One region of the Micromonospora sp. NPDC093243 genome, then DNA from elsewhere that is predicted to be linked to it. Evidence: riboswitches for the same ligand, from Rfam matches in the RefSeq annotation. Region 1 holds a riboswitch; the other holds the start of a gene.
The links. A riboswitch is a leader RNA that binds a small molecule or an ion and turns the genes downstream of it on or off. The one in region 1 is predicted to bind ZMP and ZTP.
Positions count from the first base shown of each region.

Region 2: it holds a riboswitch for ZMP and ZTP, as region 1 does, so the genes downstream of both, ACIP9D_RS01485 (glycine hydroxymethyltransferase) here and ACIP9D_RS12695 (bifunctional 5,10-methylenetetrahydrofolate dehydrogenase/5,10-methenyltetrahydrofolate cyclohydrolase) in region 1, are expected to answer to the same signal.

Region 1 covers NZ_JBIVNT010000003.1:662,615-678,252, forward strand. Annotated here, with positions in the region: gene lexA (transcriptional repressor LexA) at 1-745, opposite strand, end outside; gene nrdR (transcriptional regulator NrdR) at 1,388-1,888, shown strand; gene ACIP9D_RS12690 (vitamin B12-dependent ribonucleotide reductase) at 1,956-4,853, shown strand; gene ACIP9D_RS12695 (bifunctional 5,10-methylenetetrahydrofolate dehydrogenase/5,10-methenyltetrahydrofolate cyclohydrolase) at 4,950-5,840, opposite strand; ZMP/ZTP riboswitch at 5,860-5,941, opposite strand; gene ACIP9D_RS12700 (FAD-dependent monooxygenase) at 5,980-7,092, opposite strand; gene ACIP9D_RS12705 (DUF2332 domain-containing protein) at 7,295-8,230, shown strand; gene ACIP9D_RS12710 (alpha/beta hydrolase) at 8,374-9,975, shown strand; gene ACIP9D_RS12715 (dihydrofolate reductase family protein) at 10,019-10,585, opposite strand; gene ACIP9D_RS12720 (MFS transporter) at 10,635-11,933, opposite strand; gene ACIP9D_RS12725 (class I SAM-dependent methyltransferase) at 12,047-13,063, opposite strand; gene ACIP9D_RS12730 (asparaginase domain-containing protein) at 13,206-13,748, shown strand; gene ACIP9D_RS12735 (hypothetical protein) at 13,749-14,195, shown strand; gene ACIP9D_RS12740 (DUF5522 domain-containing protein) at 14,225-14,467, shown strand; gene ACIP9D_RS12745 (hypothetical protein) at 14,575-15,123, shown strand; gene ACIP9D_RS12750 (metal-dependent transcriptional regulator) at 15,184-15,638, opposite strand, start outside.
Region 2 covers NZ_JBIVNT010000001.1:295,564-311,201, reverse strand. Annotated here, with positions in the region: gene ACIP9D_RS01500 (alpha-hydroxy acid oxidase) at 54-1,154, shown strand; gene ACIP9D_RS01495 (hypothetical protein) at 1,251-1,511, shown strand; gene ACIP9D_RS01490 (ribulokinase) at 1,673-3,340, shown strand; gene ACIP9D_RS01485 (glycine hydroxymethyltransferase) at 3,447-4,886, opposite strand; ZMP/ZTP riboswitch at 4,905-4,994, opposite strand; gene ACIP9D_RS01480 (SDR family NAD(P)-dependent oxidoreductase) at 5,148-5,954, shown strand; gene ACIP9D_RS01475 (hemerythrin domain-containing protein) at 6,015-6,515, opposite strand; gene ACIP9D_RS01470 (S8 family serine peptidase) at 6,647-8,110, opposite strand; gene ACIP9D_RS01465 (NAD(P)H-hydrate dehydratase) at 8,257-9,126, opposite strand; gene ACIP9D_RS01460 (histidine phosphatase family protein) at 9,110-9,841, opposite strand; gene ACIP9D_RS01455 (alpha/beta hydrolase) at 9,873-10,241, opposite strand; gene ACIP9D_RS01450 (hypothetical protein) at 10,352-10,582, shown strand; gene ACIP9D_RS01445 (DNA primase small subunit domain-containing protein) at 10,693-11,664, shown strand; gene ACIP9D_RS01440 (Lrp/AsnC family transcriptional regulator) at 11,678-12,184, opposite strand; gene pdhA (pyruvate dehydrogenase (acetyl-transferring) E1 component subunit alpha) at 12,257-13,453, shown strand; gene ACIP9D_RS01430 (alpha-ketoacid dehydrogenase subunit beta) at 13,450-14,472, shown strand; gene ACIP9D_RS01425 (dihydrolipoamide acetyltransferase family protein) at 14,469-15,638, shown strand, end outside.

The DNA of each region.
Region 1 (15,638 bases):
TGGCGTCGTCGCCGGGGATCGGGTCGAAGGCCGGGTTCTGCGGCATCAGCCAGACGTGCCCGTCGCGACGCCGGTAGGTCTTGACGGTCGCCTCACCGTCGAGCATCGCGGCCACGATGTCGCCGGCCTCGGCGGTCGGCTGCTGGCGGACCACCACCCAGTCGCCGTCGCAGATCGCCGCGTCGAGCATCGAGTCGCCCTTGACCTGGAGCATGAAGACCTCGCCCTCGCCGACCAGCTCGCGGGGCAGCGGGAAGATGTCCTCCACCGCCTGCTCGGCGAGGATCGGCCCACCGGCGGCGATCCGGCCCAGCATGGGCACGTAGGCCGGGGCGGGGCGCTGGGCGCGGGTCAGCTCGTCGTCGACGATGTCGCTGGGGGCGCGGACGTCGACCGCCCGCGGGCGGTTGGGGTCGCGCCGCAGGAAGCCCTTCTTCTCCAGCTCCTTGAGCTGGTAGGCGACGCTGGACGGCGAAACCAGGCCGACCGCCTCGCCGATCTCCCGGACGCTCGGCGGGTAGCCGTGCCGCTCCACCCAGGTGCGGATGAACTCCAGGATCCGCCGCTGCCGGGCGGTCAGGTCGACCGACGCGGGGTCGGGGAAGGCGCTGACCACCGGAGTGACCGGGCGCACGGTGGGCTGGCCCGTCCGGCTGCGCGCGGCGCTCCGGCGCCGAGTGGCCGGTGGACCCGCCTCGGCGATCTGCTGCGGGTGCTTCGGCCGGCTGGCCCGGTCCTCGGTCACGTCCGTCCTCCCTGGTCGGCGCTGGGTGCCTTGGCGGCTCGTGGTGCGTGCGGTGGTGCGGTTGTGCATGATGGTGCGCTGCGGGGTGGTGCGGTGGCCGGTGCGGTGAGATCCGCCGCGACCGGTTGTTCTTGACCGTATAGGTGAGATCGGTCATTTTCAAACATCTGTACGACGTCTCACCGGCGTGTCGCGGCGAAAACCATTCCCCTCGTACGCCTGTTCTGATAGATGGTACGTCGGTTGGTACGTGTGTTCGAAGCTTCGCCGCTCCGATCGTGCGCTCCGCCGGACGGTCGGGTGGGCTCGGCCGGCCGGACGGTAACCCCGCGAGGGTCCGCCCGTTGGGCTTCCCGGCGGGTCGGTCATCGGGGCGCGGCCGGGTCGGGCGGGGCGGATCGGCCGTGGTGCCGGGTGACGCGCCGGACACGCCGGCCAACTTGACCCGGGTCCGTCGGCGACATACGGTCGACCCCTAGATGTAGTAGTCACATGGGCGTAAGTTGCCTATAGGTTGGGTCCGACTACCGACCGCACTCCCGTACAGTCGCACGGCGGGCGGCCATTCGAGCGATGGCGCCGCCGTGGCCGATGGTGTCCGGGAGTGCCCGGTGCGGCAGCAGTCGATCAAGGAGGTCAGCGATGCGGTGTCCGTACTGCCGGCACGCCGACTCCCGCGTGGTCGACTCGCGGGAGGCCGACGACGGCCAGCTCATCCGGCGGCGACGGTCCTGCCCGGAGTGCGGCAAGCGGTTCACCACGGTGGAGGAGGCCGTCCTCGCGGTGGTCAAGCGCAGCGGGGTGACCGAGCCGTTCAGCCGGACGAAGATCATCGGCGGGGTGCGCAAGGCGTGCCAGGGCCGGCCGGTGGACGACGACTCGCTCGCGCTGCTCGCACAGCGCGTCGAGGAGACCGTGCGGGCCAAGGGCGCCGCCGAGATCCCCAGCCACGAGGTGGGGCTGGCGATCCTGGGCCCGCTGCGTGACCTGGACGAGATCGCCTACCTGCGGTTCGCCAGTGTCTACCGGTCCTTCGACTCGCTCGCCGACTTCGAGCGCGAGATCGAGACGCTGCGGGCCGCGGCCCGCGCCCGGGAGAGCAACGGGGCCGACGCGGTCGAGGCCGCCGGCCGTACCAGCTGATTTTTTTGCGAGTTACTGACAGTCGGATCGCACGGCAGGCGGCCGTGTGGACGAGGGGGCGGATGAGATGCCGGGGGATGGTGTGACAGCGAGCAGGTCACGGAGCAAGGCTGGCGCGGGCCTCAAGATCGAGCGGGTCTGGACGACGGAGGGGGTCCACCCGTACGACGAGGTCAGCTGGGAGCGCCGGGACGTCGTCATGACGAACTGGCGGGACGGCTCGATCAACTTCGAGCAGCGCGGGGTGGAGTTCCCCGAGTCGTGGAGCGTCAACGCGGCGAACATCGTGACCACCAAGTACTTCCGGGGCGCGGTGGGGACCCCGGAGCGGGAGTGGTCGCTCAAGCAGCTGATCGACCGGGTGGTCACCACCTACCGGACCGCCGGTGAGGAGTACGGCTACTTCGCCAACCCGGCGGACGCCGAGGTCTTCGCCCACGAGCTGACCTGGATGCTGCTCAACCAGGTGTTCAGCTTCAACTCGCCGGTCTGGTTCAACGTGGGCACGCCGTCGCCGCAGCAGGTCAGCGCGTGCTTCATCCTCGCGGTCGACGACTCGATGGACTCGATCCTCGACTGGTACAAGGAGGAGGGGCTGATCTTCAAGGGCGGCTCCGGCTCCGGGGTCAACCTGTCCCGGATCCGTTCCTCCAAGGAGCTGCTCTCCTCCGGCGGCACCGCCTCCGGCCCGGTGAGCTTCATGCGTGGCGCCGACGCCTCGGCCGGCACCATCAAGTCCGGCGGCGCCACCCGGCGGGCGGCCAAGATGGTCATCCTCGACGTGGACCACCCGGACATCGAGGAGTTCGTGGTCACCAAGGCGCGCGAAGAGGACAAGATCCGCGCCCTGCGTGACGCCGGGTTCGACATGGACCTCGGCGGCTCCGACATCGTCAGCGTGCAGTACCAGAACGCCAACAACTCGGTGCGGGTCTCCGACGAGTTCATGACGGCGGTGGAGAACGGCGGCGGCTTCGACCTGCGTGGCCGGCTGGACGGCTCGGTGATCAACACCATTGACGCCAAGAAGCTGTTCCGCACCATCTCCCAGGCCGCCTGGGAGTGCGCCGACCCCGGCCTGCAGTACGACGACACGATCAACGACTGGCACACCTGCCCGGAGACCGGCCGGATCACCGCGTCGAACCCGTGCTCGGAGTACCTGCACCTGGACAACTCCTCGTGCAACCTGGCCTCGCTGAACCTGATGAAGTTCCTCCGCGCCGACGGCAGCTTCGAGGTGGAGAAGTTCGTCAAGTCGGTCGAGTTCGTCATCACCGCGATGGACATCTCGATCTGCTTCGCCGACTTCCCGACCGAGAAGATCGGTGAGACCAGCCGGGCCTACCGGCAGCTCGGCATCGGCTACGCCAACCTCGGCGCGCTGCTGATGGCCTCCGGCATGCCGTACGACTCGGAGCAGGGCCGCTCGGTCGCCGCGGCGATCACCTCGCTGATGACCGGCACCGCCTACCGCCGGTCCGCCGAGCTGGCCGGCGTCGTCGGCCCGTACGACGGCTACGCCCGCAACGCGGAGCCGCACAAGCGGGTCATGCGCAAGCACGCCGCCGCCAACGACGAGATCAAGCCGGCCGGCACCGTGGCCACCGCGATCGTCCGCGAGGCCACCAAGCAGTGGACCCAGGGCAACAAGATCGGCGACAAGAACGGCTGGCGCAACTCGCAGGCCAGCGTCCTCGCGCCGACCGGCACCATCGGCTTCATGATGGACTGCGACACGACCGGCGTGGAGCCGGACCTGGCGCTGGTCAAATTCAAGAAGCTGGTCGGTGGCGGCTCGATGCAGATCGTCAACCAGACCGTTCCGCGCGCGCTGCGCAGCCTCGGCTACCCCGAGGAGCAGGTCGAGGCGATCGTCGAGCACATCGCCGACCACGGCCACGTGGTGGACGCCCCCGGCCTCAAGCCGGAGCACTACCCGGTCTTCGACTGCGCGATGGGCGAGCGCTCCATCGCCCCGATGGGCCACGTGCGGATGATGGCGGCGATCCAGCCGTTCGTCTCCGGCGCCATCTCCAAGACGGTCAACATGCCGGAGGCGGCCACCGTCGAGGACGTCGAGAAGATCTACTTCGAGGGCTGGAAGCTCGGCCTCAAGGCGCTGGCGATCTACCGGGACAACTGCAAGGTCGGCCAGCCGCTCTCGGTGGCCAAGTCCAACAAGGCCACCGAGCCGGCCGCCGTCGAGGCCGCCCCGGCCGCCCCGGCTGCGGTGGAGAAGGTCATCGAGTACCGGCCGGTGCGCAAGCGGCTGCCGAAGAAGCGCCCGTCGGAGACGGTCTCCTTCTCCGTCGGCGGCGCCGAGGGCTACCTCACCGCGTCGTCCTACCCGGACGACGGCCTCGGCGAGGTCTTCCTCAAGATGTCCAAGCAGGGCTCCACCCTGGCCGGGGTGATGGACGCCTTCTCGGTGGCCATCTCCATCGGCCTGCAGTACGGCGTTCCGCTGGAGACGTACGTCAGCAAGTTCACCAACATGCGCTTCGAGCCGGCCGGTATGACCGACGACCCGGACGTGCGGATGGCCGCCTCGGTGATGGACTACATCTTCCGTCGGCTGGCGCTGGACTTCCTGCCCTACGAGCGCCGTGCGGAGCTGGGCATCTTCACCGCCAGCGAGCGGGCCGCCCAGCTGCGGGCCGAGGCCGAGGCGGAGAGCGCCGCAGTGACCGGTGCCGAGCTCACCGCGATGGCCTCGTCCGCCCCGGTCGAGACCAAGCCGGAGGAGCCGAAGACCGGCCCGGTCGCCCAGCCGGCCAAGGAGACCGCCGACATCGTCGCCGCCAAGCCGGCGCCGTCGGTGGGTTCCAGCACGGAGCTGCTGGAGGCCGTGATCGGCAAGGCCGCCGACGCGCCGCTCTGCTTCACCTGCGGTACGAAGATGCGCCCGGCCGGCAGCTGCTACGTCTGCGAGGGCTGCGGCTCCACCAGCGGTTGCAGCTGACGTACGAGCAGCGTCTGCTGCGACGCGGTTGAACGACAGTGGCCGCCCGACCCCGGTACCGGGGTCGGGCGGCCACTGGTATGCGCGGACTTCCGGCTACTGGTTGGCGCGCTCGGCGGCGCGTACGGCGTTGCGGAACAGCATCGCGACGGTGGTCGGCCCGACCCCGCCGACCCGGGGGGTGATGGCGCCGGCGACCTCGGCGCAGGCCTCGTCCACGTCCGGCAGGAGGCGTCGCCCGTCGTAGCGGACGCCGGCGCCGATGACGACGGAACCCGGCTTGACGTGCTCGGGTCGGACGATGCTGGGTACGCCGGCCGCGGCGACGAGGATGTCGGCGCGGCGGGTGTAGCGCGGCCAGTCGGGGACACCGGTGTGTACGACGGTGACGGCCGCGTTCGCGGTCGGGCGCTTCTGCGACAGCAGCATCGCCAGCGGCCGCCCGAGGGTGGCGCCGCGGCCGAGGATGACGACCTCACGGCCGGCGACGGGGATGTCGTAGTACGCCAGCAGCGCTTCGATGCCGGCGGGGGTGCACGGCAGCGGGCCGGGCACGCCGACGGCGAGTCGGCCCATGTTGAGCGGATGCATGCCGTCGACGTCCTTGTCCGGGTCGATGGTCTGCAACGCCGCGTCGTAGTCCAGGTGCGCCGGTACGGGGTACTGCACGAGCAGCCCGTGCACGGCCGGGTCGGCGTTGAAGCGGGCGATGGCCCGGTGCAGGTCGTCCTGGGTGGCGGTGGCGGGCAGGTGCTCGTGCGGGGAGGCGAACCCGAGGGCGGCGGCCTGGCGCTGCTTGATGCCGATGTAGCGCGCGCTGGCGTCGTCGTCCCCGACGAGGATGGTGGCCAGGCTCGGGGTGATTCCACGGCTGGCCAGCCGGGCGGCAGCGGCGGAGGTCTCGGCCAGGACGGCCTCGGCGACGGGCGCGCCGGGCAGCAGCCGGGCCGGGCCCGACGTGGTGATCTCGGTAGATGCGCTGGTCATCTGGGTAGGAACTCCTCGGCGCGGGCGCCCAGGCGGTCGACGCCCGCGAGAGGCTCCCCGATGGTTCCACCATCCCTGTGCCGCCAGTCGCCGGTAGCTCGATGATGCCGTATCACCAGGGCGGACGGGCACGCCGGGGTCAGGGCTGGGCGAAGAGCGGGCCGTAGTTCGACCGGAACATCTTCTCGCCGAGGCGGCGCAGCACCGCGTCGCGAAGCACCGGCGGCAGCCCGGTGGCCCTGTCCCGACGATGGGTCTGGCTGAGCACCCAGTCGGTACGCGGACGGCGGCGCTGCTCGTACCCGCGCAGCGCCCCGGCGAGGCTCTCGGCGGCGGCCAGCGACTCGGCCAGCACCAACGCGTCCTCCAGGGCCATGGCCGCGCCCTGGGCCATGTTCGGCGAGGTGGCGTGCGCGGCGTCACCGACCAGCAGCACCGAGCCCCGCGACCAGGAGTCGAGTACGACCTCCTGGTTCGGCCCGGCGTGCAGGGTGCTCGAGTCGGAGTCGAGGGCGTCGAGCAGGGTGGCGACCGGTTCGGTGAAGCTCGCGCGTAGCTCGTCGCGCCAGCCCGGCCGGTCGGCGACCGGGCCGTCGTTGTAGTAGCAGTACGTCTGCTCGGCGCTGATCGGAATCGTCAGGAACTGCTTGCCGCGCCCCAGCTGCACCGACCAGACCGGCTCGGCGTCGATCCGCGGGGCGAGCCACCGGTAGGCGTACTGGCCGAGGGGGCGTGCCGCCTGCCCGTCGAAGGCGAGCCGGCGGATGGCCGAGTTCACCCCGTCCGCGCCGATCACCAGGTCGTAGCGTTCGGTGCTGCTGTCGTCGAACTCGACCGCGACCCGGTCGCCCTCCTGCACGAGCGCGACCGGCTGATGGCCCCACCGGATCGGGGCGTCCCCGACGCCGGCGAAAAGCGCCTGGTGCAGCCGCGCCCGGGGCAGCGAGACGCAGGGCCCGACGCCCTGCCAGAGGGCGGCGACGTCGATGTCGAAGAGGCGGCGACCACGCTGGTTGGCGCTGCGCTGCCGGGTGATCCGCACGGCGACGTCCGTGACCGCCTCCCGCAGGCCCAACTCGCCCAGCATCCGGGTCGCGTTGCCGGTCAGGTAGATGCCGGTGCCGGAGTCGGCGGGCCCGGTGGAGCGCTCGACGACGTCCACCGTCGCGCCCCACTTCTCCAGCGCGGCGACGGTGGCCAGCCCGGCGACGCCACCGCCGACGATCAGTACCCGGATCCCCTCGCCCCGCACGATCAGTTCCTCCTCGGTGCCCCTACCGCCGGCTGAGCTGCTGCTCGACGTGCCGGCCGGCGGTGAACTCTACGAGGTGCCGGAGGCGGCCGACGTCATCGGGGATACGGGCGCGGGAACCACGGATGAACTGCGCGGGGCCCGGTGGGAGCTGCGTCACGGACCTGGGACAGCGGCCGGGGTGGGTTGCGAGGATCGGGGGATGACGACCGCCGATGCGTACGTCGAGTTCGGCACCCGGGAGACGCGGGGCGTCTCGCCGTCGTACGAGCGTCTGTCGCTCGCGGTGTCCCGCGATCGCGAGCTGCTGGACCTGCTCGACGAGTTGCCGCCGGCCAAGCGGCAGCCCAATCTGCTCTTCGGCGTCGTACGGCTGCTCGGCGGCCCGCTCGACGACCCGGCCGCCTTCCACGACCACGTGGTGGCGAACTGGCCGGCGATCGCGGCGCAGATGCGGGTACGGGCCACCCAGACGAACGAGGCCGGGCGGTGCGCCGTGCTGCTGCCGGTGCTCGCCGCCTTGCCGCAGCCGCTCGCCCTGTTGGAGGTCGGCGCGTCCGCGGGGCTCTGCCTCTACCCCGACCGGTACGCCTACCGCTACGGCGAGCGTCAGGTCGGCGCGGGCGAGCCGGTGCTCGACTGCGCCGCGGTCGGGGTGCCGGTGCCGGCCGCGCGGCCCGAGGTGGTGTGGCGGGCAGGTCTGGACCTGAATCCGCTCGACGTGACCGACCCGGCCGACATCGCCTGGCTGGATGCCCTGATCTGGCCGGAACAGACCCACCGCCGGGCCCGGCTACGCGCCGCGGCCGCCGTCGCCGCGGCCGAGCCACCGCGGCTGGTCCGCGGTGACCTGGTGGACGACCTCCCGGCGCTGGCCGCTCAGGCGCCGGCCGACGCGACGCTGGTGGTGTTCCACACCTCGGTGCTCTACCAGGTGCCCCAGCCCCGGCGCGACGCGTTCGTCGAGCTGGTACGCGCACTGCCCGGCCATTGGCTCGCGAACGAGGCGCCGGAGGTGCTGCCCCACGCCGCGCTGCCGGCGTCGCCCGGCGAGGCGATGCACAACGTGCTCGCGCTGGACGGAACGCCGCTCGCCTGGACCCGGGGGCACGGGCAGGCGATGGTCTGGATGGGGTGACGGTTCGACGCGGAGCTGCCCGCGCGAGCTGACGAAGGCGGCGTCGGGTGAGCGAAGGCTGACCGTCACCGGAACGGGACAGCGCGTGAGATCGATCATCAGTAGGCTCGGGCTCCCGAGGGCCCGACCCTGGTGAGGTGCTCATGGCGAAGCCATCGTTCCCGCGTCCCACGCCGGGTCTTGTGGCCGCGTTCCTGCTGCCACTGCTCTGGGGGCTGGCCGTCGGCTACTGGACGCCGCGCGGGCCGGGCACGGGTTTCGAGGCCGTCGCGTCGGTCGCGGTCAGCCTCGCCGTCGGCCTGGTGGCCGGCTGGCTGAGCCGGTCGCGTTGGGCGATGCTCGCTGGGCCCGCGCTCTTCGCGGTGGCGGTGGAACTGGTGCGGATCCGGCTGCGTGGTCCGACCGTGGACGCCCCGCACCTGAGCGGCTTCGGTTTCGCCGCGCTGCTGCTCGGGCGGGGCCTGCACGGCCTGTTCACGCTGCTGCCGCTGCTGGTCGGCGCGGCCTACGGGGCCGGCCTCGCCCGGCGCGCGACCCGGCCGGTCGCCGGCGAACCGCCAGCCGCCAGCGGACCCGCGGCCACCGGCGAGACGGCCGCGGCTGACCAGTCGGCTGCCGCCGGTGAATCAACCATCGCCGACCAATCGGCTGTCGCTGGCGAGCCAGCCGCCGCCCGGCAACCAACGACTGCGCCGCGCCGGCCGGGTCGGGTGTGGCTGCGCCGGGGTGCCACGGGTCTGCTGGCGGCGGTGGTCCTGCTGGTGGCGGTGGTGGCGGCGCTGCCGGCCCGCACCGACCGGATCAACGGTGGCATCGCCGAGCTGAGCACGGTGGACACCGGGGCCCGCTCGCTGGGGCTGATGCTGCGCGGGGCCGACCCGGCCGCGCCGGTGCTGCTCTTCGTGCCCGGCGGGCCGGGCTCGTCGGAGATCGGCGCGATGCGTCGGCACCTCGCCGCGCTGGAGCAGCGGTTCGTGGTGGCCACCCTGGATCGGCGGGGCGCGGCGAAATCGTGGGACGCCTTCGCGCCGTCGTCGTCGTTCACCCTGGACAGCGAGGTCGCCGATCTCGTCGCCGTGGTGGAGCGGCTACGGACGCGCTTCCGGCAGGAGAAGATCTACCTGGTGGCGCACTCCGGCGGCTCGCTGGTCGGGGTCACCGCCGTGCAGCGCCGCCCCGAGCTGTTTTACGCCTACGTCGGCGTGGGGCAGGCGGTCGACCTGCGGGAAGCCGACCGCCGCCAGTACGCCGACACCGTCGCCTGGGCCCGCCGCACCGGCCGCGACGGCCTCGCCGATCAGCTCACCGAGCTGGGCCCGCCGCCCTACGACCGGATGTACGCCTACGAGGCGCTGCTCGCCAACGAAGCGGGCGCCTTCGACTACGACCGGCCGGGCGTCGGGACGTCGGGGATCGTCGACGTTCCGGAGTACACACTGCTGGAGCAGGTGCACGCGCTCGTCGGGCCGCTGGACGGGTTCGACGCGCTCTACCCGAAGGTGCAGGACGTCGACCTCCGGCGTCAGGTGCGCCAGCTCCAGGTGCCGGTCTGGCTGGTCGACGGCGCCCACGAGGTGCCCGGCCGGCTGGCCCTGCTCAAGGAGTGGTACGACCAGCTCCAGGCGCCCCGCAAGGAGCGGGTGGTCCTCGACGGGGCCGGCCACCGGTCACTCTTCGAGCGACCCGGCCCGTTCACCGACCTGCTGGCCCGGGTCGTCACCGAGACCAGCGGCGTCGGCGTCTGAGCCGCCACCGGCCAGGGCGCGGCCGCGATCGGGTCGTGGTGCCTCAGCCCACCGCGCGCTCGTGGCGGAGCAGCACCACGCCGTTGCCGAAGACCCGGCTCTCGGCCAGCCGCAGCTGCGCCCGCTCGTCCCGGACGGGAAAGAGCGGGCGGCCCCGGCCGAGCAGCACGGGGTGCACGTAGGTCCGGTATTCGTCGACCAGGTCGTGCCGGGCGAAGGCGGCCAGCAGCTCGGCGCCGCTGAGCGCCAGGTCACCGCCGGGCTGGGCCTTGAGCCGGTGCACCTCGTCGGGGTCGACCTCCCGGACGATGGTGGCGTTCCACTCGGCCCGACCGAGCGTGCGTGAGTAGACGATCTTCGGCATGTCACGCCAGATGGCGGCGAACTCCTTCACCGGGGCCGGGCTCGACGGCTCCTGATCGGCCGTCGGCCAGAACGCGGCCATCAACTCGTAGGTGGTCCGTCCGTTGAGGAAGGCGCCCATCGTGCGGAGTTCGGCGTTGAAGTGCTCGTGCAGCTCGTCGTCGACCTGGTGCCAGCTGATGTCACCGCCCGGCCCCTCGAAGTAGCCATCCAGCGAGACGCTCATCTGGACGATGATCTTCCTCATTCGGGCCCCTTCCGCGGCGTCGATGATCCCGGTCGAGCTTGCCCGGACCCTACGACGAAACCGCTGCCGACGCGCCCGGTTCGGCCATGTCCCGCATGGTGCGCAGCGGGGAGAAGACCACGAAGAGACAGGCGCTCCAGGTGCCGAGCACGCAGATCCAGAGTGCCGTCCGCAGGCCCAGCGCCGTGCCGAGCGCCCCACCGACCAGTGCGCCGAGTGGGATCACCCCGAAGCAGATCCACAGGAAGGCCGCGTTGACCCGGCCCAGGATCGCCGGCGGGGTGATCCGTTGCCGGTAGGTCGTGGACGCCACGTTGAACAGCACCGCGTTCGCGGAGAAGGCGGCCAACCCGACGCCGTAGAGCAGCACACCCCAGCCCGGGCGGGCCAGCGGCATCAGCAGGTAGAACGGGCCGGGCACGGCCATCGCCACCCAGATCACCCGGGCCGACCCGATCCAGGCGGCCAGCCGCGCGGCCAGCGCGCCGACGATCAGCCCGCCGACCGCGCTGACCGAGAAGACCAGGCCGACCTGCACCGGTGAGGCGTGCAGTTCGCGCAGCATGAAGGTGACCTCGATCGAGGCGGACGCCATCACGAAGAAGTTCGAGGTGGTGGTGCACGCCAGGATCTTCACCAGGATCGGTTGGCGGCGGATGAAGCCGAGCCCGTCGGTCATCTCCACCCGCAGCGGCACCCGCTCCCGGGGTGCCGGTGGGTTCTCCGGGGCCGCCTCCCGGATCTGCAGCAGGGTCACCGCGCTGAGCAGGAAGGCCAGCCCGTTGCTGAAGAACGTCCGGGTCGCGCCGACCAGCCCGATGAGCACCCCGCTGACCGTCGGGCCGACCAACTCGGCGCCGTCCTGGCTCATGATGAGCTTGGCGTTGCCGTCGACCAGTTGCGCCGCCGGCACCAGTCGGGGCAGCAGGCTCTTGTACGCCACGGTGAAGAAGACCGTCAGCACCCCGGAGAGCCCGACCACCGCGTACAGGAAGCCGAGGGTGAGCTGACCGACCAGCGCGGCCACCGGCAGCGCCAGCATCAGCGCGGCCCGGCCCACGTCACAGAGGATCATCAGCCGGCGCTGGTCCACCCGGTCCGCGACGATCCCGGCCGGCAGGGAGAACACCAGGTACGGCAGCCAGGCCAGGAAGGTGAGCAGCGAGACCTGGAAGACGCTGGCGTGCAGGGTGTCGGCGGCCAGCAGCGGGACCGCCACGCCGGCGATCCGGGTGCCCAACTCGCTGACCGTCTGGCCGCTCCACAGCAGCAGGAAGTTCCGGCTCCGCAGCAGCGACGGTGCTCGGGTGGTCGCGGAGGCCGGCGGATCGGCGACGTGCTGGCTCACGTGCTTGCCTGTCTGTGCGAACGGACACGGTGCCGCGCCGGCGGCGATCCGGGCGGCTCGCCCAGGAGGGCCTCGCGGACCCTACCGGGGGGCTCCACGGGCGGGCGCGGCATTTAAGCCGGCGGGAGGGCTCCGGCGTCCAGCCAGGCCGTGGTCGCGCTCGGGTCGGCGCCGCTCGCCCCGGCCACCAGGAAACCGAGCCGGCGCAGGTGCGCGGCGGCGTCCAGGTCGGTGCCCCCGAGGGCCTGATAGTGGCTGACCAGCAGTCGTCCGCCCGGGGCGACCAGGTGGGTGAGCGCGTGCCGCACCAAATCCGCCCGGCGGGCCACCGGCACCAGGTCGAGCAGCACGTGCACGAAGGTGAACCGGCTGCCGTCGGCCGGCCGCCAGTCGATCGCGTTGCCCGCCGTGATCCGGTCCGCCCAGTGCGGCAGCCGGGCCCGGGCCGCCGCGACCAGTCCGGGGGCCAGGTCGACGCCGTACGGCTCGACCCGGTGGCCGCGCTCGGCCGCCCACTCCCGCACCGACTCCATCAGCAGCCCGTTGGCGCAGCCCAGGTCGAGGAAGCTGCCGTCCCGGTCGATCCCGTCGACCACCATCTCCCGGCCGGCGCGCCACGCCGCCGCGTCCCCGCCGAACCCCGAGCCCTGCTGCGGCGTCGACCCGCGCAGGTACGCCGGCTCCAGCAGCCGCCGGCTGTCGGCGTACCAGCCGGCGTCGTCCTGGCGAGCGTAGGAGCGCTGCCCGTCCCGTACCGCGGTCGCCTCGGCCGCGCGCCCGGCGGCGGCCAGCCGCTCGGCGATCACCTCGGCCGGTCCGGTGATCAGCGCCACCCGGGCGTGCGGCCGACCGCCGGCATAGCGGTCGCCGTCGGCCCAGACGTACCAATGGTCGCCGTCTGCGGCGAACGGGTGCATCCGCTGCCGCCGGAACCCGGCGGTCTCCAACGGGATCCGCAGGCCCGCGTCGAGCAGCCAGTGCTCGCCGGGCCGCACCGACCCGCCGGGCAGCCGGGGCCGGCCGTCCGCATCAGGCACGGCGGCGCAGCTCCCGTCCGGCAGGAACGCCACCACCGTCAACCGGCCGACCGCGTCCCGCGCGGGGTCGGTCTCGCACAGTCGGTACGGCATCAGGTGAGCCTCCGCCGGACAGACCGCCCACGCCACCGGTTATCGGCCCACCGCCACCAGCCGCCGCCGGCCGAACTGCGCGGCACGGGTACGGTCCGGAGGCCGCTCCGGCCGGTCGGGCGGCGGAACGGAGGTCCCGGCGGTGTCCGTCGCGCTCATCACCCTCGGCGGCACCATCGCGATGGGCGGGGTGGACCGGGCGCGACCCGGCGTGGTCACCCGACTCACCGGCGCGGACCTCACCGCCGCCGTGCCGGGCCTCGACGAGCTGGGCGTACCGCTGGAGGTCCGCGACGTCCACGCGGTGCCCAGCGCCAACCTCACCTACCGTCAGTTGCTCGACGTGGTCGACGACGCGTCGCGGGCGGTGGCCGGCGGGGCGACCGGGGTGGTGGTCACCCAGGGCACCGACACGCTCGAGGAGTCCGCGTTCCTGACCGACCTGGTGTGGCCGCACACCGCGCCGCTGGTGTTCACCGGCGCGATGCGCAATCCCACGCTGGCGGGCGCCGACGGGCCGGCGAACCTGCTCGCCGCCGCCCGGGTCGCCGCCGCGCAGGCGGCCCGCGACCTCGGCGTGCTGGTCGTGGTCAACGACGAGGTGCACGCCGCCCGCTTCGTCCGCAAGACGCACAGCACCAGCACCGCGACCTTCGCCTCGCCGAACGCCGGACCGATCGGGTAGGTGATCGAGGGGGAGGTGCGGGTGCTGGCCCGGCCGCCGCGTCGCGATGCACTGCCACCGGTCGACCCGGACCGGCTCGACGCCACCCGGGTCGCCCTCTACCCGGTCACCCTGGACGACGACGGCCTGCTCCTGGCAGGGGTCACCGACACCCACCACGGGCTGGTGGTCGCCAGCTTCGGGGTGGGGCACGTGCCGGCGGCGTTGGCCCCGGTGCTGGGTGACCTCGCCGGCCGGATGCCGGTGCTGCTCACCTCCCGGTCCGGGGCGGGCTCGGTGCTGCGCCAGACGTACGGGGCGGTCGGCTCGGAGACCGACCTGCAGCGGCGCGGGCTGCTCAACGGCGGACTGCTCGACCCGTACAAGGCGCGGGTGCTGCTGCGGCTGCTGCTCGCCGCCGGCCTGGAGGGTGCGGCGCTGGTCGATGTGCTGGCCCGGTTCCGCTGACCGCCGGCCGGTGTTCCTAGACTGCGCCGGTGACCGGTGAGCGACGTCCGCTGGCGCCCCGGGCGCTGACCGAGCCGCACCCGTCCCGGCTGCCGCCCGAGCACCCGGACCGGGAGCGGGTGCTGGCCGCGCACACCGCCGCCCTGACCGCCGGGGAGGCCGGCTACCTCGATCCGGCGAGCGGACTCTTCGTGCTCACCGCCGGTTTCCTGGCCCGGCGGGGCACCTGCTGCGGCCGCGGCTGCCGGCACTGCCCGTACGTCGACGACTGACCCGGCGCGGTCTTTCGGCACCACGTCTTCCGTCCGGCGGGGGATGCCCGTACGGTGTCCGACGGACAACGGCGGGCACCCCCCGCCGGACGATCGCGGAGGTTCCATTGCGCGCCCGGATCTGGCTCGTCGCCTCGGCCGTACTGCTGACCGCCGGGTGCGCGTCGGAGCGCGAGCCGGTGGCGGTGCCACCGCCGGCGCCGGTCGCGGTCGACGTGGCCGCCGCCTCCTCCGGCGGCGCCTGCCGGCTGCTGGACTTCGCGGTGATCGAGAAGCACGTCAAGGCCCGGTTCGACGTGGCGGCGGCGAGCGAGCGCGGTGACACGCACAGCTGCGTGGTGCGGGCCGACAAGGCCACCCTGCCGGAGCTGACCCTGACCGTCACCGAGACCTCGATGGACAAGGCGACCTTCGCCGCCGACGTGGTGCCGGACTCGGCCGCCAAGGTCACCGGGCTGGGTCAGCAGGCGTTCCGGCGGGCCACCGCCGCGACGGGCGGGCACGGCCCGGTCGCGGAGGTCGGTTGGCTCTCCAGCGACGGTCGGCTGGCCACGCTGAGCTGGGTCAGCCCGCGCGGCACCGCGAAGGCGGCCGTTGACAAGATCGCCGCGGAGCTGGTGGCGCTGGCCAAGAAGCTCAACACCCGGGCGTTGTGACGCAGATCGCCCGGCGACTCCCCGTCACCGGACGGGAGGCCGCCGGGCCACGGCTGACGGTCAGCCGGCGGCGACGAAGACCCGGGACGCGACCTCGCGGGGCAGCCGGATGCGGTCGCCCGACCGGTCGATCGACACCCCGTCGCGCTCCTGGGCCACGGTCACCGTGGCGCCCGGGTCGACGCCGGCGGCGTGCAGCTGGCGCAGTACGTCGGCGTTGGTCTGCACGCTCTCGCAGATCCGGCGGACCACCACCGGCCCGGAGAGGCCGGGGAAGGCCAGATTGCGCTCGCCCTCGACCACCGAGGCCGCCTCCGGCTCGGGCGAGCCGAGCTCCTCCAGCCCCGGGATCGGGTTGCCGTACGGCGAGCGGGTCGGCCGGTTGAGCAGGTCGTAGACCCGCTTCTCGACGGCGTCGCTCATCACGTGCTCCCACCGGCAGGCCTCGTCGTGGGCCTCCTCGTAGGGCATGCCGATCACGTTCACCAGCAGCAGCTCGGCGAGTCGGTGCTTGC
Region 2 (15,638 bases), on a different contig from region 1:
GCGGCGTGGGAAGGATGGCGGGTGTGGACGTCGAGCAACGGGCTGAGCCGAACGTGACCGACCTGCCGGCCGACGCGCCGCCGGCCTGCCTGGCCGACTACGCCGAGCGGGCCCGGGCGGTGCTCCCGCCGGACGTCTGGGACTACATCGAGGGTGGCAGCGGCGCCGAGGTCACCCTGGGCGCCAACCGCGCCGCCCTGGACCGGGTCGCGGTGCTGCCCCGGGTGCTGCGCGGGGTGGAGGTTCCGGACCTGACCGCCCGGCTGCTCGGGCACCGGTACGCGATGCCGGTCGGGGTGGCGCCGATGGCCTACCAGCGGCTGGTGCATCCCGACGGGGAACTGGCGCTGGCCGCGGCGGCCGGCGCGGCGGGCGTGCCGTACCTGGCCAGCACGCTGGGCAGCACCCCGATCGAGGAGGTGGCGGCGACCGGCGCCCCGGTCTGGTTCCAGCTCTACTGGCTGCGCGACAAGGGGCTCGTGCTGGACCTGCTGGCCCGGGTGCGGGACGCCGGCTGCCAGGCGTTGGTGGTGACCGTGGACGTGCCGGTGCTGGGCCGGCGCCTGCGGGACCTGCGCAACGCGTTCCGGCTCCCGGCGCAGGTGGCCGCCGCGAACCTGCCCAACGGGCGGGACGACCTGGCGCACGGCGGCACCCCCGGGGTGTCCCAGCTGCGAGCGCGCCCCGGTGCGGCCTTCGCCCCGGCGCTGAGCTGGGCCGACCTGGCCTGGCTGCGGGAGCGGATCGACCTGCCGCTGGTGGTCAAGGGCGTGCTCGACCCGCGGGACGCGCAAGACGCCGTACGGGTCGGCGCGGACGCGGTGGTGGTCTCCAACCACGGCGGCCGTCAGCTCGACGGCGCGCCGGCCAGCGTCACCATGCTGCCCGAGGTCGTCGACGCGGTCGGCGACCGGTGCGAGGTGCTGCTGGACAGCGGCGTGCGTGGCGGCACCGACGTGCTGCGGGCGCTGGCGCTCGGCGCCGCCGGTGTGCTGGTCGGCCGGCCGCTGCTCTGGGCGCTGGCCGCCGGTGGGCGGCCCGCCGCCGAGGCGGCGCTGGACCTGCTCGCCACCGAGCTGCGCGACGCGCTGGCCCTGGCCGGGTGCCCCGACTCGGCGGCCGCCGGACAGCTACGCACCGTCGCGTCGGGCTGACCGAGCCGGTCACCGTCACGACGGGTTGACACAGCGCGTTCACCGGGTGGCAAAGCGCGACCGCCGCCGTTTCGGCGTCCTGGATGGACGGTCATAATGGGCCCCATGGTTGCCTGGGAGTACGCCTTGCTGGTCCGCCGCTATCAGGGGCAGGGCCGCAATTTCCACGTCTCGTTCGTCTGGTACGCCCCCGACGGGTCCCGTAAGGACATCACCGCGTACGGCGACACCGCGATCGCGCACCTCAACCGGGTCGGCCGGGACGGCTGGGAACTGGTCTCCGCCGCCGAGGACGTCAACAACGTGCAGGGCAGCACCGAGGTGCACCGCTACCACCTGAAGCGCCCGATCGCCTGAGCCGGCCGCTCAACCGTCCGCCTCCGGTGGCCCAGCCGGTCGCCCGGGGCGCGTAGCGGTAACCCCCCGGCTCACCACCGGCCGGCTGCCGTTCACCCCGCAGTGTTGCTAGCGTTTCCTCCCGCCGCGCGCGTCCAGCGGCGGCGGGAGGAGGAGCAGCGGTGGGTGAGCCCGCAGCCGGGCGCCGGTACGTGGTCGGGGTGGACTTCGGCACGCTCTCCGGCCGAGCCGTGGTGGTCGACGTGGCCGACGGCGCCGAACTGGGCGCGGCGGTGCACCCCTACCGGCACGGGGTGATCACCGGCCGGCTGCCCGACGGGACGCCGCTGCCCCCGGAGTGGGCCCTGCAGGACCCGGCGGATCATCGCGAGGTGCTGCGGGTGGCGGTTCCCGCGGCGCTGCGGGCCGCCGGCGTACGCCCGCGGGACGCGTTGGGCATCGGCGTCGACGCCACCTCCTGCACCGTGCTGCCCACCCTGGCCGACGGCACCCCGCTCTGTGAGCTGCCCGGGCTGCGCGGGCGGCCGCACGCGTACCCGAAGCTGTGGAAGCATCACGCGGCGCAGCGGCAGGCGGACCGGATCAACGCCCTCGCCGCCGAACGCGGCGAGAGCTGGCTGGCCCGCTACGGCGGGCGGGTCTCCGCCGAGTGGCAGCTGGCCAAGGCGTTGGAGCTGCTGGAGGAGGACCCGGAGCTCTTCGACCGGGCGCAGCGCTGGATCGAGACGACCGACTGGATCGTCTGGCAGCTCTGCGGCCGGGAGACCCGCAACGTCTCCGCCGCCGGCTACAAGGGACTGCGCCAGGACGGCAGCTACCCGTCCGCGGACTTCCTCCGCGCGCTGCACCCACGGCTGGACGGGCTGCTGGACCGGGTCGACGGGCCGCTCGCGCCGCTGGGCGCCCGGGCCGGTGGGCTCACCGCCGAGGCGGCCCGGTGGACCGGCCTGCCGCCGGGCATCCCGGTCGCGGTCGGCGCGATCGACGCGCACGTCACCGCGGCGGCGGCCCGCTCGGTCGCGCCGGGCCGGATGCTCGCGGTGCTCGGCACGTCCACCTGTCTGATCATGAACGCGGAGCGGTACCACGAGGTACCCGGGGTCTGCGGCGCCGTCGAGGGCGGGGTCACCGCGGGCAGTTGGGGCTACGAGGCCGGGCAGAGCGGGGTGGGGGACATCTTCGCCTGGTACGTGACGCACGCGCTGCCCGCCGGGTACGCCGCCGAGGCGCAGCGCCGTGGCGAGAGTCCCTACCAGTTGCTCGACCGGCTCGCCGCCGACCAGCCGGTGGGCGGGCACGGATTGCTCGCCCTGGACTGGCAGAGCGGCAACCGCTCGGTGCTGATGGACCACGAGCTGAGCGGGGTGCTGCTCGGGCTGACCCTGGCCACCCGCCCGGAGGAAATCTGGCGGGCGCTGCTGGAGGCCACCGCCTTCGGCGCGCGGACCGTGGTCGAGGCGTTCACCGCGGCCGGGGTCGAGGTCGACGAGCTGACCGCCGCCGGTGGCCTCACCGGTAACCGGCTGCTGCTGCGGATCTACGCCGACGTGCTGAACCGCCCGCTGCACGTGCTCGACTCGGCGCACCCGGCGGCGCTGGGCGCGGCGATCCACGCGGCGGCGGCCGCCGGGGCGTACCCGGACGTGCCGGCCGCCTCGGCCGCGATGGGCGCCCACCGGCGCGAGACCTGGCACCCCGACCCGGCCCGGGCCGCCGCCTACGACGAGCTGTACGCCGAGTACCGCCGCCTGCACGACCACTTCGGCCGCGGCGGCAGCGACGTCCTGCACCGCCTGCGCGCCCTCCGCAACCGCGCCCTAACCCCCTGACCAGCGGTGGCTCCCGCCGATCAAGCAGTTGTGGTGGGGGACGCACTCCGCGAAGCGGGACCATCCGGGCACCACAACTGCATGATCGACAAGCGGGGGTCGGGCGTCAGGTGAGGTCGACGGCGGGGTAGAGGGGGAAGCCGGTCAGCAGCTCGCTGGCCTGGCGGCTGACCTTGTCGGCGATGGCCGGGTCGAGCACGTACTTGGCCTTCGACGCGGTGCCGTCGGCGTTGGCGCCGGGCTTCGTCTGGCTGAGCACGGTGTGGATCAGCTCGGCGGTCTGGTCCATCTCGGCCGCGCCGAGCCCCCGGGTGGTCAGCGCCGGGGTGCCGATCCGGATGCCGGAGGTGTACCAGGCGCCGTTCGGGTCCTGCGGCACCGAGTTGCGGTTGGTGACGATGCCCGCGTCGAGCAGCGCCTGCTCCGCCTGCCGGCCGGTCAGCTCGTACGAGGTGACGTCGATGATCGCCAGGTGGTTGTCGGTGCCGCCGGTGACCAGGTTGGCGCCGCGGCTCAGCAGCCCCTCGGCGAGCGCCTGGGCGTTCGCCACGATCCGCTGGGCGTAGTCGGCGAAGTCCGGGCGGCGGGCCTCGGCGAGCGCGACGGCCTTCGCGGCCATCACGTGCGGCAGCGGGCCGCCGAGCACCATCGGGCAGCCCCGGTCGACCTGGTCGGCCAGCTCCGGCTGGCAGAGCACCATGCCACCGCGCGGGCCGCGCAGCGACTTGTGCGTGGTGGTGGTGACGATGTGCGCGTGGGGCACCGGGTCGAAGTCGCCGGTGAAGACCTTGCCGGCGACCAGCCCGGCGAAGTGCGCCATGTCCACCATGAAGGTGGCGCCCACCGAGTCGGCGATCTCCCGCAGGATCCGGAAGTTGACCTTCCGCGGGTAGGCCGAGTAGCCACCGACCAGGATCAGCGGCTTGAACTCCCGGGCGATCTCCGCGACCTTGTCGTAGTCGATCAAACCGGTCGCCGGGTCGGTGCCGTAGCTGCGCTGGTCGAACATCTTGCCGGAGATGTTCGGCCGGAAACCGTGGGTGAGGTGCCCGCCGGCGTCGAGCGACATGCCGAGCATCCGCTGGTTGCCCAGCTCCCGGCGCAGCGCGAACCAGTCCGCCTCGGTGAGGTCGTTGACCTGGCGGACCTGGGCCTTCTTCAGCGCCGGGGATTCCACCCGGTCGGCCAGCACGGCCCAGAACGCGACCAGGTTGGCGTCGATGCCGGAGTGCGGCTGCACGTACGCGTGCGCCGCGCCGAACAGCTCCCGGGCGTGTTCGGCGGCGAGCGCCTCGACCGTGTCGACGTTCTGGCAGCCGGCGTAGAAGCGGCGGCCCACCGTGCCCTCGGCGTACTTGTCGCTGAACCAGTTGCCCATGGCGAGCAGGGTGGCCGGGGAGGCGTAGTTCTCGCTGGCGATCAGCTTCAGCGACTCGCGCTGGTCACCCAGCTCGGCGGTGATCGCGTCGGCCACCCGGGGCTCGACGGCACGGATCACCTCGAGCGCGCTGCGGAAGGCGGTGGATTCGGCGTTCGGCGACGGCATGCGACCTCCAACTGGCGTACGGAAGGCCCAGGCGCTCGGCATGCGTCCTCATGACGGGGCCGCTCCCCGATGGTTCCCCATCCCCACGCGCCAGTCACGGCCCGCGCCGATCCTACCGGGTCGGCCGGGGCCGGCCAGGCCGACCTCGGCCGCGAGTCGGCCACGGCCCGGGTGGTTGGGCGCGCCGTGGCGGGGCACACGTATCCGGACGGCCGTGATCCGGTGCGGACGCGGCCGGTACTCGCGGGAAGGAGCACGACCATGACCACACCGAGCAGCGACCGGCCGCTCGCCGTGGTGACCGGGGCGTCCAGCGGCATCGGGTACGAACTGGCAGTCCAGTTCGCCGAGCACGGATTCGACCTGGTCATCGCCGCCGAGGACGACGGCATCGAGTCGGCCGCGGCGCGGCTGCGGCGCGACGGCGGCCCTCGGGTCCAGCCGGTCCGCGTCGACCTCGCGCGGCACGAGGGGGTGGAGGAGTTGGCCGCGGCGGTGGCGGCGACCGGGCGCCCGGTCGCCGCGCTGGCGCTCAACGCCGGCCGGGGCGCCGGGGGCGCGTTCGTCGGCGGCACCGACCTGGCCGACGAGTTGAACATCGTCGACCTGAACGTGCGCTCGACGGTGCACCTCGCCAAGCGGATCCTGCCCGGCATGGTGCAGCGGGGGGCCGGCCGGGTGCTGCTCACCTCCTCGATCGCCTCGACGATGCCGGGGCCGTTCCAGGCGGTCTACAACGCCTCGAAGTCGTTCGTGCAGTCCTTCGCCGAGGCGCTGCGCAACGAGCTGAAGGAGACCGGTGTCACGGTGACCTCCCTGATGCCCGGCCCGACCGACACCGAGTTCTTCGAACGGGCCCAGATGCAGGACACCCGGGTGGGCGCCGGCCGTAAGGACGACCCGCGGACGGTGGCCGAGCAGGGCTTCGCGGCGTTGATGAAGGGCGATCAGACGGTGACGGCCGGCTCGCTGATGAACAAGGTGCAGACCGCGGTCGGCAAGATCGTTCCGGACAAGCTCAAGTCCGAGCAGCACCGGAAGATGGCCGAGCCCGGCTCGGCCGACTGAACCTGCGGCACACGCAAGACGGGCCCGGCGATGCCGGGCCCGTCCACGTCTTCGGGGCTGTCAGGCGGTGACCGCGTCCACCGACTTCTTGATCGCCTTCGGGTCGGTCGGCTTGCGCGGCGCGTCGGCCCGCAGCGCGATCATCCGCTCGCCGATCTCCTGGAGCTGCTTGCGGCCGAGCGCCTCACGCACCTTGGGGAACCACTCCTGCTCCTCCTCCTCGACGTGGTGCAGGACGTTCTCGATCAGCACCGTGGTCTTGGCGTTGAAGTGCTCGTCCTCCGCCGTCATGGCGTGCAGCTCGGCGCAGAGCACGTCCGCCACGTGGTGCTCCTCGTACGACTCGAGGATGTCGTCCTCCAGGTCGGGCAGGAGCTTGCGGACCTCCGGGTACATCACCTCGTTCTCCAGGTAGGTGTGCACCGTGAGCGCCTCCACGATCTGCCCCACCAGCTTGCCCCGCTGGCTCGCGGGGCCCTCCTCGGCATCCTGGAAGGCCTTGAACAGGCGGCGCATCTCCTTGTGGTCCTCTTTCAGCAGGACGATGGCATCAGTGGACACCGGCGGACCTCCTCGACTGTGTCAGGTGATCGTCCGGTACCCCGGGACTGAACTGCGGAAACAACTGTCCCTCGAACGGGGTGGGGCCCGGCGCCTGCGCGCCGGGCCCCACCGTCATCCGTGCGATGTGGTCACTTCACCACGTTGTACGCGCTGACCATGCCCGCCCCGTAGAACGAGTTGCGCTTGCCCCCGCTGCAGGTGGCCGGGAAGCCGGGCCGCGGCTCCCAGACGCCCTCCTCGCACGGCAGCGCCTCCGCCGTCCGCTCGAGGAAGGAGGCCAGCTGCCCCGGCGTCATGCCCGGGTGGGCCGACAGCGCCAGGGCCGCGACGCCGGTGGCGTGCGGGCTGGCCATCGAGGTGCCCTGCTTCCAACCCCAGCCGTTGGTCCGCGTCGCCGTGTTGAAGGTGGTCGACAGGATCTGGTCGGTCGTGGTCGGGCTGACGCCTCCGGTACGGAAGCGGCTGTCACCACCGGGAGCGGTGACGTCCACGACGCCGAGGCCGTAGGAGGAGTAGTAGCTCTTCTTTCCGGTCGGTGCGACCGCCGAGACGGTCAGCACACCCGGCGACTCGGCCGGCAGGTCGACGCAGGCGTTGTTGATCTCCCGGACCTCGGGGGTGCCGTTGTTCGGGCTGCCCGCGTCGACGAACTTGTGAGCCAGGTCGACGTTGGAGTTACCGGCGGACGCGATGTTCAGCACGCCCTTGCTCTGCGAGTAGCGGATGGCCCGCTGCACGGCCTGCCACACCGGGCGCTGACGCGCGTCGTTGCGGCAGTTGAACTCCCACGGGTCGATGAAGTAGCTGTTGTTCGTCACCTGCATGCCGTGCTCGGCGGCCCAGACGAAGCCGCAGACTGCCGCCTCCGGGAAGATGTAGCCGTCGTCGTTGACCACCTTGACGGCGGCCACCTTGACGCCCGGAGCGACGCCGGTCACGCCGACGCCGTTGACGGCGGCGGCGATGGTGCCGGCCACGTGGGTGCCGTGGTCGGAGGTGGTCGGGTTCCAGGCCGCCTCGGTGGTGTCGGTGACCCCGCCGACGCAGGACGTGCTCTTGTCCTTGGCGATCTGGCTCGCCAGGTCGGGGTGGCTGCTGGAGATGCCGCTGTCCAGCACGCCCACCAGCACGTCGGGGCTGCCGGCGTTGATGGCGTGCGCCTGCGGGACACCGATCATCGGCATGTCCCACTGCTGGCCGAAGAGGGGTTCCCCGGTCGGGTCCGCGGTGACGTTCGTGGCGTCGGCCGCGGCGACCTGCACGGTCTCGCCCTCGTCGAGCGCGGTGCCCAGGCCGGTGGTGGCGGCGACCGACTCGACTCCGGCGCCGGCCACCGCGGTGGCGAAGGCGGGGTTCGTGGAGCGGACGACGAGCACGCCGATCTGGTCGTAGCTGGCCACCACGCTGCCCTCGGCGGCGGCCACCCGAGCCGCCGCCCGCTCCGTCCCGGCGCCCTGCGGCGCGAGGACCAGGAAGGTGTTCTCCGCGCCGGCGGCCGACGCCGACGGCGCCACCCCCGCGGTCACGGCGAGACCGATGCCGAGCGTCAGTGTGGACGCGGCGGCGAGTGTCTTGCGACGGATCAACTTCACACAGACTCCCAGGGGCCGTTCGCCGCCGGTGCCGCGCCCCAGCGGTGCGGCACCGGCGGGAGGCGGACGGGATGCCGCCTCCGGTGCAACAGCGTCGCAGGGTCGATGTGGCGTTACACACACCTGCGCCCGCAGGACAAATGGCGTCAGACGGTGGCGATGGTGTGCGGGATCTCGTCGAGCAGTTCCCGGGCCAGGAACCCGATCCGGCCGTACTGCGGGACGAGACGCTGACCGCTGACCGCGTGGGCGAACGCCGCCCAGCAGGCGGCCTGCGCCGGATCGGCGCCGCGCGAGAGCAGCCCGGCGAGCAGCCCGGAACGCACATCGCCGCTGCCGGAGGTGCCCAGCCCGGCGTCGCCGCTCTCCTCCCGCCAGCTCCGCCCGTCCGGCGTCGCGATGTGCCCGTAGAGGGAGACCACCGCGTCGTACCGTGCGGCCAGCTCGGCCGCCTCGGCGTCCAGGTCGTCACCCGGCTCCCGGTCGAGCAGGTGCTGGGCCTCGGTGATGTTGGGGGTGAGCACCACCGGCCGGCCGGAGCCGACCAGCAGCTCCGGTGAGTGGCTCAGCGCGCCCAGGGCGTACGCGTCGAGCACCAGCGGAGTCCGCGGTCCGGCCGCGTCGAGCACGACGTGCAGCAGTTGGCGGGTCTCCTCGATGCCCCGCAGCCCCGGGCCGACGGCCACCACGTCCGCCGCCGCCACCAGCTCGCTGAGCTGGTCGTCCGGCCGTCCGGCCAGCGCGCCGTCGCTGGTCTCGGGCAGGCCCACCACCAGCGCCTCGGGCACCTGGATGCTGAGCGCGGCGGCGGTCGACTCGGCGGCGGCCAGTTGCAGCACGCCGGCGCCGGCCCGCAGCGCGGCGACGCCGGCCAGCAGGACCGCGCCGGGAGTGAACCGGGACCCACCGACCACCAGCACCGTGCCCCGGGCCTCCTTGCCCCCGGACGGTACCGGCAACGCCCAGTCGCGCAGCAGCGCCGGCGTGATCACCAGCGGGTCAGACCGGTTCGGCATGGACCTCGTCCTCCCTGGTCGGCCGGGCCCCCTGGCGTCGCAGGTGGCCGACGTCGTTGAAATCGCGCAACGTCAACCGACCGGACTCGTCTGCGGACCAGCCGGTGACCGAACAGTTGGCGATCACGTACTGCCGGGTCAGCGCCATCAGCTCCTCCTCGGTCAGCCCCTCCACCAGGTAACGGACCAGGAAGACCAGCGCGTCGTGGCCGAAGAGCAACACCCGCTGGCCCTCGTGGTCGCGGCGCAGGTCACCGAGGAGCGCGCGCAGGCGCAGCGCGACGTCCGTCCAGGACTCCCCACCGGGCGGCCGGTAGTAGAACTTGCCCAGCCGGTTGCGCCGCTTCGCCTCGTCCGGAAAGCGGGCGACCACACCGTGCGGGGTGAGGCCGTCGAGGATGCCCAGCTCCCGGTCGCGCAGCCGCTCGTCGCGGCTGCACGGGACCCGGGTGCCGGCCAGCGCCAGCTCGGCGGTGCGCAGCGCCCGCAGGTACGGCGAGACCACCGCCACGTCCGGGCGTCGCTCCGGCGGCAGCCCGGCGAGCCACCGCCCGGTGGCCCGGGCCTGCTCCTCCCCGGTCTCCGAGAGCGGCACGTCGGCGTCCCGGTGGGTCACACCGATCAGTTCCGCGCCGCTGGACTCGGCCCGCGTCGCGGCGACGTTCGCCGTGCTCTCCCCGTGCCGGACGATCCAGAGCGCTGCCAGTTCCGCCATGCGGCACCCGGTACCCGACGGTCGCCCCGGGCTAACCCAGCGCGGCGCGGACGGCGGCGGCGAAGCGCTCCGGCGCCTCCACCGGCGTGAAATGCCCGACGTCGGGCAGCGACTCGACGTGGGCGTCGACGAAGAACTCCGCCAGCCGGTCGGACCACTCCCCGGGAAAGAGCGGGTCGTGCCCGGGCCAGAGCACGGTGGTGGGCGCCTCGATCCGCTCGGCCGGATCGGGGGCCCGCTCGGCGGGCACGACCACGTCGGCGACGGACGACAGCAGCGGCGTCACCGCCCGGTAGTCGGTGCGGTCGCCGGGCCAGCCGTGCAGCAGCAGCACGGCCGGACCTTGACCGGAACGGTCGTAGCCGAGTTGGAAGCCGTCCACCGGTGCGGAGCGGGGCATGCGCCGAGCCTAACCGCGCCGGCCGGCCGCGCGCGGCGAGCGTGAACCCGGGCGGCTCGGGTAAGCGCCGGGTCCACGAGAACCGACAGGGGAGGTACGCCGTGGCGACCATGACCAAGGAACAGAAGAGCCCACTGAAGGACAAGAACTACGACCTCATCCGGATGTTGCAGATGTCGTTGGAGCAGGTCTACCGGATGGATTCGTACATCGCCGACGCCGAGCAGCGCGGCGACAGCGAACTCGCCAGCTGGTTCCGCAAGATCCAGGAGAACAGTCGGAAGGCGGGCGACCAGGGCAAGCAGATGCTGATGGCCCGCATGCAGCAGGAACAGCGCTGAGGCGGTAAGGGCGGCCATGGTCGGTCGATCGGTCGGGAATGCCCGGTGGCCGTCTCGGCCGGCCGTGGCGGTACCCACGCCGCGGCTCGCCGGCCGCTACGGTGTGAAACGTGGCGACGGCGGCCGAGGAGATCCAGGTCGGGGAGCGGGTCGTCCGGGTCTCCAGCCCGGACAAGCCCTACTTTCCCGAGCGCGGGCTGACCAAGCTCGACGTCGTCCGCTATTTCCTGGCCGTGGGTGACGGCATCCTGCGCGCGTTGCGGGACCGGCCGACCATGCTGGAGCGCTGGCCGCGCGGGGTGTTCGAGGGCGCGAAGATCGGCACCCGGCAGGACAACCGCGGCGACGCCTTCTACCAGAAGCGGCTGCCCGCGGGCGCGCCCGAGTGGGTGCGCACCGCGCACATCACCTTCCCCAGCGGCCGCACCGCCGACGAGGTGGCACCGAGCGAGCTGGCCGTGGTGATCTGGGCGGCCAACCTCGGCACACTGCGCTTTCACCCGTGGCCGGTCTCCGCGAGCGACGTGGAGCGCCCCGACCAGCTCCGGATCGACCTGGACCCGATGCCGGGCGTCGGCTTCGACCAGGTGGTGCCGGTGGCCCGGGAGGTGCGCGCGTTCCTCGCCGAGCTGGGCCTGACCGGCTACCCGAAGACCACCGGTGGGCGAGGACTGCACATCTACCTCTCCATCGAGCCGAGGTGGGGCTTCGGCGACTGCCGGCGGGCGGTGCTCGCGCTGGGCCGCGAGATGCAGCGGCGGCTGCCCGAGCTGGTCACCACCACCTGGTGGCGGGAGCAGCGGGACCGGCCGGTCTTCGTGGACTACAACCAGATGTCCCGCGACCACACCATGGCCTCGGCCTACTCCATCCGGCCGACGCCCCGGGCGCTGGTCTCCGCGCCGCTGGACTGGGCCGAGCTGGACGACGTCCGGCCGGAGGATTTCGACGTGGTCTCGCTGCCGGCCCGGTTCGCCGAGCGCGGCGACCCGCACGCCGGCCTGGACGAGCGGCGCTTCTCGCTGGAGCCGTTGCTGGAGCTGGCCGACCGGGAGGGGCTGGAGGCGCCACCCGAGCGGTGAGCGCCCGGCGACGTCACGGCCAGGGGCTGCGGGCCCCGTCGAACTCCTCGAAGACCAGCCAGGTGCGGGTGGAGAGCACGCCCGGGATGCTCTGGACCCGGCCGAGCACCACGTCGCGCAGGGCCGCGTTGTCCGGCGCCCGGACCAGCGCCAGCACGTCGTGGTCGCCGCCGAGCAGCGCGGCGTGCTCGATGTAGCGCACCTGGGCCAGCTGCGCGGAGACCTCCCGCCAGGTGTTCTGCTCGATGGTCAGCGCGATGTACGCCGAGGTGCCCAGCCCGGCCGGTTCCGGCGCGACCTGGGCCCGGAAGCCGGTGATCACCCCGTCACGCAGCAGCCGCTCCAAGCGGGCGTACGCGTTCGTGCGCGAGATGTGGATGCGCTCGGCCAGGGTGCGCACCGAGGTGCGGCCGTCCCGGACCAGCTCGTCGAGGATCCGCCGGTCCACCTCGTCCAGCGCCCGGGCCGATCGTCCCGGCGCTGCCGCCGGCGTCGCCTCCGGCCCGGTCTCCTGGCTCACTGAAGCGCCTCCTGCCTGCCATCCGTCCCGCGTTTGCGGTGGATCTTGAGTCAATCATCCGACAGCAGGAGCATAGGCCCACCACACGTCCAGGAGGTCCCCGCCGTGACGACCACACCCCAGGCGGTCCGCAGGGCATCCCCGCGCACCCGACGGCCGGCCACCCCGGCCGATCCGGCGCGCTCGCTGCTGCCGGAAGCGGAACCGGTGCGCCTGCTCGACCCGGCCGGCACCCCGCTGCCCGCCCGTACCGACTATCCGCAGCCGCCGGCCGACGTGCTGCGCGAGCTGTACCGCCGAATGGTTGTCGGCCGCCGCTTCGACGCCCAGTCGACGGCGCTGACCAAGCAGGGCCGGCTCGCGGTCTACCCGTCCTCCCGGGGGCAGGAGGCCTGCCAGGTCGGTGCCGTGCTCGCCGTGCGCGACAGCGACTGGGTCTTCCCGACCTACCGCGAGTCGATGGCGCTGGTCGCCCGGGGCATCGATTCGGTCGAGGTGCTGACCCTGCTGCGCGGCGACTGGCACTGCGGGTACGACCCGGCGGCCCGGCACACCGCGCCGCAGTGCACGCCGCTGGCCACCCAGTGCGTGCACGCCGCCGGCCTGGCCTACGGCGAGGCCCACCAGGGGCGGGACACCGTCGCGCTGGCCTTCATCGGCGACGGCGCGACCAGCGAGGGTGACTTCCACGAGGGAATCAACTTCGCCGCCGTGTTCAAGGCGCCGGTGGTCTTCTTCGTCCAGAACAACCGGTACGCGATCAGCGTCCCGCTGTCCCGCCAGACCGCCGCGCCGTCGCTGGCGTACAAGGGCGTCGGCTACGGGGTGCCCAGCGAGCAGGTCGACGGAAACGACCCGGTGGCGGTGCTCGCGGTGCTCACCCGCGCGGTGGCGCACGCCCGGGCCGGCAACGGGCCGTTCCTGGTCGAGGCGCACACCTACCGGATGGAACCGCACACCAACGCCGACGACCAGACCCGCTACCGCGACGGCGCCGAGGTCGAGGCCTGGCGCGACCGGGATCCGATCGCCCGGCTGGAGACGTACCTGCGCGATCAGGGGGTGATCGACGACGACGCCGTCGCCGCGATCGCCGAGGAGGCCGAGGCGAACGCCGCCGACCTGCGGGTCCGGATGAACGCCCAGCCCACCGTCGACCCGCTCAGCCTCTTCGACCACGTCTACGCCGAGCCGACCCCACAGCTGGTCGAGCAGCGCGAGCAGGTCCGCGCCGAGCTGGCCGCGGCCGAGCAGGAGGGGAACGCCTGATGGCCACCACCATGGCGAAGGCGCTCAACGCGGCGCTGGCCGACGCGATGGCCGACGACGAGCGGGTGGTCGTCTTCGGCGAGGACGTCGGGGCGCTCGGCGGCGTCTTCCGGATCACCGACGGGCTGCAGGCCCGGTTCGGCGACAAGCGCTGCTTCGACACCCCCCTCGCGGAGGCGGGCATCGTCGGCTTCGCCGTCGGGCTGGCCATGTCCGGGCTGCGGCCGGTGGTCGAGATGCAGTTCGACGCGTTCGCGTACCCGGCGTTCGAGCAGATCGCCTCGCACGTGGCGAAGCTGCGCAACCGGACCCGCGGCGCGCTCAGCGTGCCGATCGTGATCCGGGTGCCGTACGCCGGTGGCATCGGCGGCGTCGAGCACCACTGCGACTCCAGCGAGGCCTACTACGCGCACACCCCGGGGCTGAAGGTGGTCACCCCGGCCACCGTCGCCGACGCGTACTCGCTGCTGCGCGAGGCGATCGCGGACCCCGACCCGGTGGTCTTCATGGAGCCGAAGAAGCTCTACTTCTCCGGCGCAGACACCGAGCTGCCCGCGCGCACCGAGCCGTTCGGCCGGGCGGTCGTCCGCCGGCCCGGCCGGGACGCCACCCTGGTCGCGTACGGGCCGGCGGTGCCGGTGGCGATGGAGGCCGCCGAGGCCGCCCGGGACGAGGGCTGGGACCTCGAGGTGGTGGACGTGCGCACCATCGTGCCGTTCGACGACGCCACCGTCACCGCTTCGGTGCGCCGCACCGGCCGCTGCGTGGTCATCCAGGAGGCGCCGGGCTTCGCCGGCGTCGGCGCCGAGATCGCCGCGCGGGTGCAGGAACGCTGCTTCCACGCCCTGCACGCCCCGGTGCTGCGAGTCGCCGGTCTGGACATCCCGTACCCGGCGCCGATGCTGGAGCACACCCACCTGCCCGGCGTGGACCGGGTGCTGGACGCGGTCGCCCGGCTCCAGTGGGACGACCGGCCCGACCCGCGCTGGCTCCCCGCGACCCAGGGCAGCGCGGCATGACCGAGCACGTTTTCCTCCTGCCCGACCTCGGTGAAGGGCTGACCGAGGCGGAGATCGTCGAATGGCGGGTGGCGGTCGGCGACATCGTGACCGTCGACCAGAGCGTGGTCGAGGTGGAGACCGCCAAGGCCGTCGTCGACGTGCCCTGCCCGTACGCCGGCCGGGTGGTGGCGTTGCACGGCGCGGCCGGTGAGGCCCGTCCGGTCGGCCAGCCGCTGATCACCGTCGCGGCGCTGGACGCCGACGCCGCGCCGGCGGGCGGCGGCGCGCCGGAGCCCGCCGGGCACGCCACCTACCGCGAGGAGGAGCGGGCCGGCTCGGGCAACGTGCTGATCGGGTACGGCACCGGACACGGCCCGGGACGGCGGCGACGCCGCGCCCGGCTGGCGGTCGCCCCCGACCCGGCCGACGCGCCGACGCCCGCCGTTCCCGCGGTGGCCGCCGTCGCGCCCGTGGCCGGCACCGCCGTCAAGGGCCCGGCGCCGCTGGTCATCTCGCCGATCGTCCGACGACTGGCCCGCGAGCACGGCCTGGACCTGGCCACCGTGGCCGGCAGCGGCCCCGGCGGGGTGGTGCGCCGGGCCGACGTGGAGGCTGCCGTCGCCGCCGGCGCACCGGGCCGGTTGGCCGCGGTGCCGGACCGGCCGGAGCCTCCGGCGTCCGCCCCGACCGGCGCCGACGACCTGGTCATCCCGCTGACCGGTATCCGCAAGGCGATCGCCGACAAGCTCTCCCGCAGTCGGCGGGAGATCCCCGAGGTGACCATCTGGGTCGACGTGGACGCCACCGGTCTGCTGGAGACCCGGGCCGCGATCAACGCGGCCCGGCCGGAGCAGCCGGTGAGCATCCTGGCCCTGCTCGCCCGGATCTGCCTCTCCGGGTTGCGCCGCTATCCCCAGCTCAACGCCCGGGTGGACACCGAGGGGCAGCGGATCATCCAGTCCGCCGGCGTGCACCTGGGCATCGCCGCGCAGACCGACCGCGGCCTGGTCGTGCCGGTGCTGCGCGACGCGCAGCGGCTCACCACCGCCGAGCTCGCCGCCGAGCTGGCCGAGACCACGGCGGCGGCGCGGGCCGGCACCCTGGCGCCGGCGCGGCTCACCGGGGGCACGTTCACCCTGAACAACTACGGCGTGTTCGGCGTCGACGGCTCCACCCCGATCATC